DNA from 2 places in the Providencia sp. Me31A genome. Region 2 is predicted to be linked to the other one. Evidence: predicted binding sites of a transcription regulator. Region 2 holds the regulator's gene; the other holds the start of a gene.

What was found. Region 2 encodes CRP, which controls carbon source genes, mostly activating them, when cyclic AMP is high. Its sites were predicted from a motif close to ATGTGANNNNNNTCACAT; they were not measured.
Region 1: a site for CRP is predicted at 2,366-2,383, ahead of msrB (peptide-methionine (R)-S-oxide reductase MsrB). Genes of this name have one in related genera too.

What each region holds. Positions count from the first base shown of each region.
Region 1 is NZ_JBKQGZ010000003.1:6,613-12,270, reverse strand. It holds gene ansA (asparaginase) at 1-634, shown strand, start outside; gene pncA (bifunctional nicotinamidase/pyrazinamidase) at 648-1,274, shown strand; gene ACLPIE_RS02805 (YeaC family protein) at 1,405-1,710, opposite strand; gene msrB (peptide-methionine (R)-S-oxide reductase MsrB) at 1,822-2,235, opposite strand; gene gapA (glyceraldehyde-3-phosphate dehydrogenase) at 2,591-3,586, shown strand; gene ACLPIE_RS02790 (D-hexose-6-phosphate mutarotase) at 3,844-4,725, shown strand; gene ACLPIE_RS02785 (MipA/OmpV family protein) at 4,793-5,545, opposite strand.
Region 2 is NZ_JBKQGZ010000016.1:61,230-66,887, reverse strand. It holds gene ACLPIE_RS14270 (aminodeoxychorismate synthase component II) at 1-71, shown strand, start outside; gene ACLPIE_RS14265 (aspartate aminotransferase family protein) at 202-1,416, shown strand; gene ACLPIE_RS14260 (hypothetical protein) at 1,465-3,312, opposite strand; gene crp (cAMP-activated global transcriptional regulator CRP) at 3,624-4,256, opposite strand; gene ACLPIE_RS14250 (OsmC family protein) at 4,613-5,014, shown strand; gene ACLPIE_RS14245 (phosphoribulokinase) at 5,098-5,658, opposite strand, start outside.

The DNA of each region.
Region 1 (5,658 bases), on a different contig from region 2:
AACTAACCTACTGAATGCGCTCTATTTAGCTGCAAATTACCCAATTAATGAAGTAGGTTTATTTTTTAACAATAAATTGTACCGAGGAAATCGTACAGTCAAAGCCCATGCTGATGGTTTTGATGCATTTAGCTCCCCTAACTGCTCCCCTTTAATGGAAGCCGGTATTCACATTCGCTCATTTAGCACCTGTCCTGCCCCCGTTGGTGTTGGTGAATTTAAAACGCATCAAATCACGCCACAACCTATTGGTGTTGTCACACTTTATCCAGGGCTCTCCATTGAAATTGTGCGTAATATTCTTCAGCAACCTGTCAAAGCGTTGATCTTACGTTCCTATGGGGTCGGCAATGCCCCCCAACAGCCTGAGCTGTTACGTATACTCCGTGAAGCGGCGAATAGAGGCATTATTGTCGTCAACCTAACACAGTGTATTTCAGGCCGTGTCAATATGGAGGGATATGCGACAGGACATGCTCTTGCTGAAGCGGGAGTGATCAGCGGCTATGACATGACATTTGAAGCAGCACTAAGTAAACTGCATTATTTACTTAGTCAAAACTATACCCCTGCATTGATACGCGAATTAATGCAAAATAACTTACGTGGTGAATTGAGCTACTCAGATGAATAATACTAAGGGCATCATGAAAACAGCTTTATTGTTAGTCGACTTACAAAATGATTTCTGTACAGGGGGGGCATTAGCAGTGAATGAAAGCGAGCTAGTCATTGATATTGCAAATAAAGCCATTGAAATCTGTAAGCAAAAACAGATAGATATCATTGCAAGTCAAGATTGGCATCCTGCAAACCACCTGAGCTTTGCAATCAATTCAGGCACTCAAATCGGTGATATTGGTGAGCTTAATGGAGTAACGCAAGTCTGGTGGCCTACCCATTGTGTACAAGGGGAATACGGAGCACAATTTCACCCAGCCTTAAATCAACAAGCGATTAGCGAGTTTTTCACGAAAGGCGAAAATCCACAAGTAGACAGTTATAGCGCTTTTTTTGATAATGATAGAGTTAGCCAAACTCGCCTTCATACATGGTTACAAGCACAACAAATTTCTCATTTAATCATTATGGGCATTGCCACGGATTATTGCGTAAAGTTTACCGTATTAGATGCATTAAAATTAGGCTATCACGTGGATGTGTTAACCGAAGGATGTAGAGGTGTCAATTTAGCGCCAGATGATAGCCAAAAAGCATTACAGGAAATGGAAGAACACGGTGCGAAATTAATTACAATCACGAATTTATACTAAGATATATTTTTTATCGACAAGTTTTCTCCAATTACAGTTCCAATTACCGCTATTAAAGAAAACTTGTCTTTGTGACGCTGTCACACTAATGATACCACGGACAACTCATCAAAATTTCTTTTGTCTGCCATTAATCATCACTACGCTGTGGCTTTAATGTCGCTAACATTTCGCCTTGAAACTGTGTTTTAAGTTCTTGTTTACTTTTCATGATGATTTCACCACTAGTGCCAACGGTCATGTGTTCCGGGTCATGATTATGGCGTGATTGCCACAACATGACCATCTGCAAACTATGTTCTTTTTGTTCATCGGTTAATGCAACACCATCCGGCCATTTTCCTAGCTCAACAGCCGTCACCAAACGTTCATAGATTTCTGGTGTCATGATAGCGAGTAGCTGCTCCAGCTGCTCAGGGTTAACTTCAACGCTCACACTAACGCTCCTTTAAGGTATTTACACCCAAATTTCATTATTATATTTTTTAGGCTTGAGCTGAATCGATATAGCTTAGTTTATATAAATACTTCAGCACCCTTCAGCTCACTATCCACGTACCTTTTCGCCGCTATCATTATCTAAAAAGCTTAATGAAGCTGAATTAATACAATAACGTTGGCCTGTTGGCTGAGGGCCATCTGGAAATACATGTCCTAAATGCGCATTGCAATTTTGACAACGCACTTCAATACGATGCATTCCATGAGAGAAATCTTCAATATATTTGATGGCACCAACATTCGCGGGCTCGTAGAAGCTCGGCCACCCACAACCTGCATCAAATTTTGTCTCTGAGTTAAATAAAGGTGCCCCACAACACAGACATTCGTACACACCTTCTTTACGGTTATGCAATAATTTACCACTAAATGGCGGCTCAGTCCCTGCTTGCTGCGTAACATAACGTTGCATTTCATTTAATTGATAGATATCAACATGTTGCTCGTTTTTACTGGACATAATTTACCCATGTATTTAAATAAACTGAATAACTGATTACTATCTTAGCTTAATTTCAATCAACAAAAAATTAACAACATTTTCTGTGAAACTATTCTAAACTAAGAAGCATCTTACTTTCCGTTTTGATTTGTGAACCCTATCACATATATCACTGATAGATGGTTTCATTATGCTGCACAATCCCGATAATACGTGCGGCTGTATTTGCCGCTGAAATGGCTGACAAATAAGCAGTTAGTGGTCTCAGAATTGATTTTTTTCAATAATTGACACGATTCCGCTTGACGGCTGGCAAGGTTTTGGTAACTTTAACTATAACTTAATTCACGAATAAATAGCTGGTGGAAATACTATGACTATCAAAGTAGGTATTAATGGTTTTGGTCGTATTGGCCGTATCGTTTTCCGTGCTGCACAAGAGCGTTCTGACATCGAAATCGTTGCTATCAACGACCTGCTCGATGCAGAATACATGGCTTACATGCTGAAATACGACTCAACTCACGGTCGTTTCAACGGTACTGTTGAAGTTAAAGATGGTCACCTAGTTGTAAACGGCAAAAAAATCCGTGTAACTGCAGAGAAAGATCCGGCAAACCTGAAATGGAACGAAGTCGGTGTTGACGTTGTTGCTGAAGCGACAGGTATCTTCTTAACTGATGAAACTGCACGTAAACACATCCAAGCAGGCGCTAAAAAAGTCGTTCTGACTGGTCCTTCTAAAGATGACACCCCAATGTTCGTTATGGGCGTTAACCACAAGGCTTATGCAGGTCAAGAAATCGTTTCTAACGCATCTTGTACAACTAACTGCTTGGCTCCACTGGCTAAAGTTATCAACGACAAATTTGGTATCGTGGAAGGTCTAATGACGACTGTTCACGCAACCACTGCAACACAAAAAACAGTTGATGGTCCATCTCACAAAGACTGGCGTGGTGGTCGTGGTGCTGCTCAAAACATCATCCCATCTTCAACTGGTGCTGCTAAAGCAGTAGGTAAAGTTATTCCTGAACTGAACGGCAAACTGACTGGTATGTCTTTCCGTGTACCTACTCCTAACGTTTCAGTTGTTGACTTAACTGCTCGTTTAGAAAAACCAGCAACTTACGCGCAAATCTGTGAAGCTATCAAAGAAGCTGCAGCAGGCGAGCTGAAAGGCGTTCTGGGTTATACTGAAGATGATGTTGTATCAACAGACTTCAACGGTGAAAAACTGACTTCAGTATTCGACGCTAAAGCAGGTATCGCGCTGAATGACAACTTTGTTAAACTCGTTTCTTGGTATGACAATGAAACGGGTTACTCAAACAAAGTATTAGATTTGATTGCTCACATCTCTAAATAAGAGCTGTTAAGTATTCAGTCTGACTGAGCCGCCAATTGGCGGCTCTTTTGTATCGTATCGAATAAACAATTAACACTTCATATTTTTACTTTCTTCGCTTATCGTTAATACTATTATTCGATACGCTATAAGTATCACTTACATTAGAGTAAATGCTATTCACTGAGCCTTCATCATCTATGTCGAATAGATACTCTGAATCACCCAAGTTACAGCTAGGCAACAAGTGAATGAGTCAATAGGAGCATACATCCACCATGCACGACAAAATTTTTGCTTTACCTGTCATTAAACAACTTTCAGCTTATATCACCCAACGCCAACTCGGTGAATTACCCTTGATTGTCGTTTCACATCCTAAAGTTCGTGGCGCTGTTAGTTTACAAGGTGCTCAACTGATTGATTGGCAGCCTACTGGGCAGAAACCCTGCCTTTGGCTAAGTTCTGAAAGCGAATTCAAAGACGGTATCGCAATTCGTGGTGGTGTTCCTATCTGTTGGCCATGGTTTGGTCCTGTTGCTAGCCCAAGTCATGGATTTGCTCGTATTCTGCCTTGGCAATTCACAGCGCATAATGAACACGATGACGGTGTTATTTTAACGTTCACTTTAACTGATACCGATTACACACGTAAGTTGTGGCCCCATGAGTTTACTCTAATACTCCGCATGAAGTTGGGTGAAACTTGTGAACTTGAATTAGAAAGCTACGGTGATTTCGAAACGACCGCAGCATTGCATAGCTACTTCAATATTAGTGATATTCAAAAAGTCACCGTGTATGGGCTTGGTGGGCACTACTTCGATAAAGTTGCCGACAAAGAAGTGTATGCAGACGAACCGCTTAAATTCAACAAGCATACTGACCGTATTTATTCAGAACCTGAAGAATACAGTTTATTGCGTGATGACGGTTGGGCTCGCACCATAGAAATTCATCATTACCACAACAGTGATGTCGTTTGTTGGAATCCTTGGGCTCAATTATCATGTAGCATGCAAGATATGCCTAATAGTGGCTACAAGCAGATGGTTTGTGTGGAAACAGCAAGTATCAATGTCCCAATGAAAAGTGAATCGCAGCACCCTGCTCGCCTTTCATTGGTTATGGTTAGTCGCGGTAATAAGTCACAAGATTAACTGAAACGGAAAATATACAGCCCTTAAATGGTTCACATTTAAGGGCTATATAACTTAAATCATTTTATCAGAACGTGTATGTGACACCCGTCCATAAAATACCTGCTACGGATTTATTCACCATCGGGCTGTCTTTCACTTCATTAGAAACACGGTCAACACGAGTCATCGCGAAAACGGTCCAGTTTTCGTCGAAACGGTAATTACCTGTTAGTTCAAAATATGGAGTCCAGCTCGAACCTGGTTTATAACGTTCTAAGCCACTATTACGAGCTTCTTTTGATGAAACGCCATATTCATAACGGGTTTGGTTTTTACTATCCCACTTAATACCAATGCCTGGCGTTAGAGACCATTTATCACCTGTGAAACCGTATAAGTAGGCAAAATCACCACGGATACCATTACTAATGCCTAAGATATCACCAGAAAGATTGGTACGTAGTGTTCCCCAATCTGCTTTATGACGATATGTCAGACCACTCATGACAGTATCACGACGGCGGTCTAACTCACGCATTGATTTATCATCATTTTCTTTAGGTTTAAAAAACTGTGGATAATAAAAAGCATCAATGGATAATTGATCTTGTTTATCATTCCACAAATAATACCCTGCCGCTAACGTATGAAAATAAAAGTTTTCACTGTCATAATTGACAATTGGCACAGGCATTAAATAATCACGAGACTTGATGCCTTTATATGGCGTAGACTGCGCCAAAACAGAACCACCAACAGACCAAGTACCTGCTGATGCCACTCCTGACAACACACTTAATACCACAGCAAGCGTGGTTAATTTGATTGTTTTAGACATATAAAAACCTAGAATGATGAGAAATTGATCTCTAATATATTATCTCAATATGAAACTATTCCCAATAATCATTACTTAGATCACATTTAAAGCTAAATTTGTGAATTCTTTTA
Region 2 (5,658 bases):
TTCAGTTCCATCCCGAAAGCATTTTGAGTGAACAAGGTCATGAACTACTAAATAACTTTCTCAAGTATTAGCCCTGTAATGTAGTCGATAAAAAAATTAATTATGCATATTCCTCCCCTAGCTATTGCTCTTTTGTGATTTTTTATTCATATTTAATGCTTATAATTTCACTATAGCATTAAAAAAGAGCAGGTGAGGGGTATGTCAGAACAACAAGCAGTCAATCGACACACTTTTGATCAGGTTATGTTGCCTATTTTTTCGCCAGCTGAATTCATTCCTGTTAAGGGTGAAGGTAGCCGTGTTTGGGATCAACAAGGTAAAGAATACATTGATTTTGCAGGTGGGATCGCAGTTTTAGCACTAGGTCATTGTCATCCAAGCCTTGTGGCTGCTGTTCGTGAACAAAGCGAAAAACTTTGGCATGTGAGTAATATTTTTACCAATGAACAGGCGTTAAAACTGGCTCAAAAATTAACGAAAGCTACGTTTGCTGACCGTGCATTTTTTGTTAACTCAGGTTCTGAAGCGAATGAAGCGGCATTCAAGCTTGCGCGTCGTTATGCCATTACCAAATATAGCCCATATAAAACAAAGATCATCGCATTTAAGCAAGCCTTTCATGGTAGAACCTTATTTACCGTTTCGGTTGGTGGGCAAGCGAAGTACGCAGATGGTTTTGGGCCAAAACCTGCCGATATTATTCACGTACCCTTTAATGATCTTGATGCAGTTAAAGCCGTAATTGATGAAAATACTTGTGCCGTGGTATTAGAACCTGTTCAAGGGGAAGGCGGTGTTACCCCTGCGACATTAGAATTCTTGCAAGGAGTGCGGAAACTGTGTGATGAAAATAACGCATTGCTGATTTTTGATGAAGTGCAAAGTGGTATGGGGCGTACGGGTAAGCTGTTTTCTTATATGCATTACAATGTGACGCCTGATATTTTAACGACTGCAAAAGCGCTGGGTGGCGGTTTCCCTATCAGTGCCATGATCACGACAGATGAAATAGCTAAAACGATGGAAGTCGGTTCACATGGAACCACCTATGGCGGTAATCCATTAGCTTGTGCGGTAGGCAATGCGGCATTCGATATTATTAATACTGAGGAAGTGCTAATTGGTGTTGAAAAGCGTCGTGAGTTATTTATCGCTCATTTGAATAAGCTCAATGAAAAATACGGTATTTTTTCTGAGATTAGGGGAATGGGGCTACTAATTGGTGCAGAACTTGATAGTAAGTTACAAAATCGCTCAAAGGATATATTACAAGCGAGTGCGGCGGAAGGCTTGATGATGCTTAATGCCGGAACTAATGTATTGCGTTTCACGCCATCACTGATAATTTCCGAGGAAGAAATTAATAGCGGAATGGTGAAGTTCGAAAATGCCATTAAAACGCTATTAGCGTAATAAGATTAAATACCCAAAGAGAATTATCTCTTTGGGTTCTTCTTATTGTTATATATTTATTAATTTTTTATTTAGCTGCATTTTTTCTGATTGAATCCCCGCTTTCATTATCGGTAAGGAGATTATACTTTTTTGCTCATTATCATTACTGAAATCTAGTTGGTAGTATGTTTTATCGTCGTTGTTTTTCATTGAAATTAAGCCATTGCTATCTGTTGAAAAAATCTCGTTAATTGGTTCATCAAATAGAGAGTAATTATCGCTGAAGTTATCTTCATCATAATTAGAATATAGATCTTCCATGTCAGAATAGTGTTCATCAAAATAAATGTCATTATCTGAATGATGTTCATCATCTTGGTTATTGGTACTATTCGTGTCGAATGAGTTATTTTTAAAATTTTGTTGTGATACGTCCAGATGGACATTGTGTTTCTCTAACCCATTAATATAATTAGATAATAATTTTGTTATATCTTGCCCTTCAATCGAGCCTTTGGGGAAATTTTTTGGCGATATGGTTAAGATAACTTGAAAATTATCTAAGCTTATTATATAGCGATGTAATTGATTTTTATCATGGTTATCTGTTAGATAATTATTAATATTATTAAATACCGAAGAGAGTAATGCAGTTTTATTATCTCTTTGTGTTTTCTCTATTAATTGATTGTTGTTGTTATTATTTAAAGTCGAATTTTTCATCTGCCTTTTGAAATTATTCTCCTGTAATAGCTCTAAAAGTTCATTACTGAATGCCAGAGAAGGGGATGAACTTTTATTTAATGCATTGAAATTGTTAGAGCTTCTTGTTTTGGCATTTTTTTGAACAAGTGCGAGTGAATTATTTTGCTTTTTTTCTTCTACTAATAGATTTCTATTGTTGCTTGCTGTTTTACTTAAGACATATGAAGGCAATACAGAAGCAGTTTGAACATTTGCTGAATGTTCCTGTATTCTTTTCATTGTGGTTGCTGGTACATGCGTTGTCGTTCGTTGTTTTATATGAGTAGCTATTTTAGATGGAAATCTATCTTGAGTTTTGATTGGTAGTGATATTAGTTTTTCAAACTGTTGAATTTTTTCTTTCACATTGCTAGAGGTTTGGTTCCCCATCGACGAGGCAAAATGAGCTGGCTTTTTAGTGTGGAGGATTGGACTTTGTGCCAGCTCCTGTAGGTTTTTTTCAACGATGGTATTCCAAAGCGAGGAGAGTGTATTTTTAGTCTGTAAGGGTTTTTCGGTTAGCGTATCCTTATTAGTCTGAAGAGATATAAGTTTTTCAAAACGTATAACTTTTTCTTTCACATTACTTGAGGTATTGTTTTTCATCAATGGAGTAAAATGCGCTCGCTCATTAGAGTGAGGGGCTGGACTTTTTGCCAGTTCCTGTAGGTTTTTTTCAACGATGGTATCCCAAAGCGGGGAGAGTGTATTTTTAGTCGGAGAGCGACCTTCGGTTAGCATGCTCTTATTAACCTGATTTGCACCTTGTCGGGTTTGCATTGGTGATGAAGGGCTTACATCAACGTTATCTAAGTCTTGTTTTACCGCGATAGGCTGTTCTGATTTGGAGGCGATATTTTTTGTCATTGGAAAACGAAGTGTTGTTTGGCATGCTTTATTTGTTCTCCCCAAACAGCAATTTGAGTTGTTAATCAACGAATTTTTCGGCGATAAATTTATAATAGGTTTTTCAGTGTCAGCGCTATTTTTATCATAATTAATAATTATCTTTATATTTGGCATCGTATTTTCCATTGAATTCGTATTTTTAATATTTATTAAGTTTTGCACAATGCCATTTGCCTTTATTCTTATTTCTATCGAGTTGGTTTTATCGCAAGTCTCAATAGAACATGTTGGGTTAATATTTGATTTTTGAATACTATTCATAAATTAAAAATTCCTTAATCATTAATGAGTGGGATATTTTTAATCTTATATGAGGAAAAATTACTTAAATATAAAGAAACGAGGTTAGTATGTATTTACCTAATAATTCGAGTTGTATGCATACGAACGATAAAGATACTCTTGTGAACAGACACAAGTATGTGATTCGGCTAGTTGAGTGCAGTTAACACCCTGCAACTTGAGTATGACAAGTATAAAAGAATTGATCGTAATTTTAAAAATAGGTATGGCTGTTAGAGGCAAAAGATAACCCTGCATCAGTGGTAAATGATACAGGGTTATCTTAAGAGTTAGCGAGTACCGTAGACAACAATGGTTTTACCATGCGCAGAGATCAAATTTTGATCTTCAAGCATTTTCAAAATACGGCCGACAGTTTCACGAGAACAACCAACAATTTGGCCAATTTCCTGACGGGTGATCTTGATTTGCATCCCGTCTGGATGCGTCATAGCATCAGGTTGTTTCGCTAGATTCAATAGAGTTTGAGCAATACGACCAGTCACATCTAAGAAAGCGAGGTTACCCACTTTTTCTGATGTTGTCTGTAGGCGGCTGGCCATTTGCGCAGAAAGACGCATTAAAATGTCAGGGTTTACCTGAATCAATTGACGGAATTTTTTGTAAGAAATTTCTGCAACTTCGCAGGCGATTTTCGCTCTAACCCACGCAGTACGTTCTTGCCCTTCTTCAAATAAACCCAGTTCACCAATGAAATCCCCCTGATTTAGGTAGGAGAGGATCATTTCTTTGCCTTCTTCATCTTTAATTAAAACAGCCACTGATCCTTTAACAATATAGTAAAGGGTTTCTGCTTTCTCACCCTGATGGATCAGAGTGCTCTTGGATGGATACTTATGAATATGGCAGTGTGACAAAAACCATTCAAGAGTAGGGTCTGTTTGTGGCTTGCCGAGAACCATTAGCGTTATCCTCTGTATGTTATTGCAGCCATTCGGAAAAGCGTACCAGAAAGGCTGGCTTTAAAGTCACTAGCTTAGCATATTAATTTGCCTTATATACCCTAAATAATATGGAGAGCTAAATAACGTCAGCACTCTGGTTGGTTAGGGGAAAGCAAATTGATATCAACACTATAATATAATCAATAAAACGGTTGAGTTTTGATCTTAATCCTATCAACTAAGTATTGTTTGTAGCATATCCGATACAGAAAGTCTCCCCTGTATCGCTTCAGCAGAATAAAGCTGATATAACATTCATTATATCTATGGAACAATGTAGCCTTTAAACTGATTTCATTTCAAGGGGAATAAAAATGGAAGCGAGAGTTAAATGGGTCGAAGGACTTTCTTTTTTAGGTGAGTCTGCATCAGGGCATCAGGTGATGATGGATGGTAATGCAGGAGATAAAGCGCCAAGCCCAATGGAAATGGTATTAATGGCAGCAGGTGGTTGTAGTGCGATAGATGTGGTCTCTATTTTGCAAAAAGGCCGTAATGATATTTCGGATTGTGAAGTGAAATTAACATCGCAGCGTCGTGAAGAAGCCCCACGTTACTTTGTCAAAATTCATCTACATTTCATTGTAACAGGAAATGAGCTGACGGAAAAAGCAGTGGAACGTGCAGTTCAGCTATCTGCTGAAAAATATTGTTCAGTAGCATTGATGTTAGAAAAAACAGTCGAAGTAACGCATAGCTTCGAAATAAAAAATTAATTTAATTATTATAATATTTTTTTAATAATAAGATGCTTACCTTAATTAATGATAAGCATCTTATTAATTAGTGAAAAAACAACTTAATTATTTTTTTGCTTAATCAGTTTTTCAACCAATGGCGTCATGATAAGCTCCATTGCCAAGCCTAATTTGCCACCGGGTATGACAATTGTATTCATTGCCGAAATAAACGAGTCGGAAATCATTGAAAGTAAATAGGGAAAATCGATTTGCTCAAGGCCGCGAAACCGGATCACAATAAAACTTTCATCTTGTGACGGGATCGCTTTAGCAGAAAATGGGTTGGACGTGTCTACGGTTGGAACGCGCTGGAAATTAATATGCGTACGAGAGAACTGCGGGGTAATGTAATTAATATAATCCCCCATGGAGCGCACAACAGAGTCCATTACCGCTTCTCGGGAATGCCCGCGTTCTGTCGTATCACGGATCATTTTCTGAATCCATTCAAGGTTAACGATAGGAACAACCCCGACAAGTAAGTCAACATGTTGTGCAACATTATGCTCTGGTGTCACAATCCCGCCATGTAGACCTTCATAGAATAAGACATCGGTATCTTTAGGCAATGGCTCCCAAGGTGTAAAAGTCCCAGGTTGTAACCCGTAGGGAACGGCTTC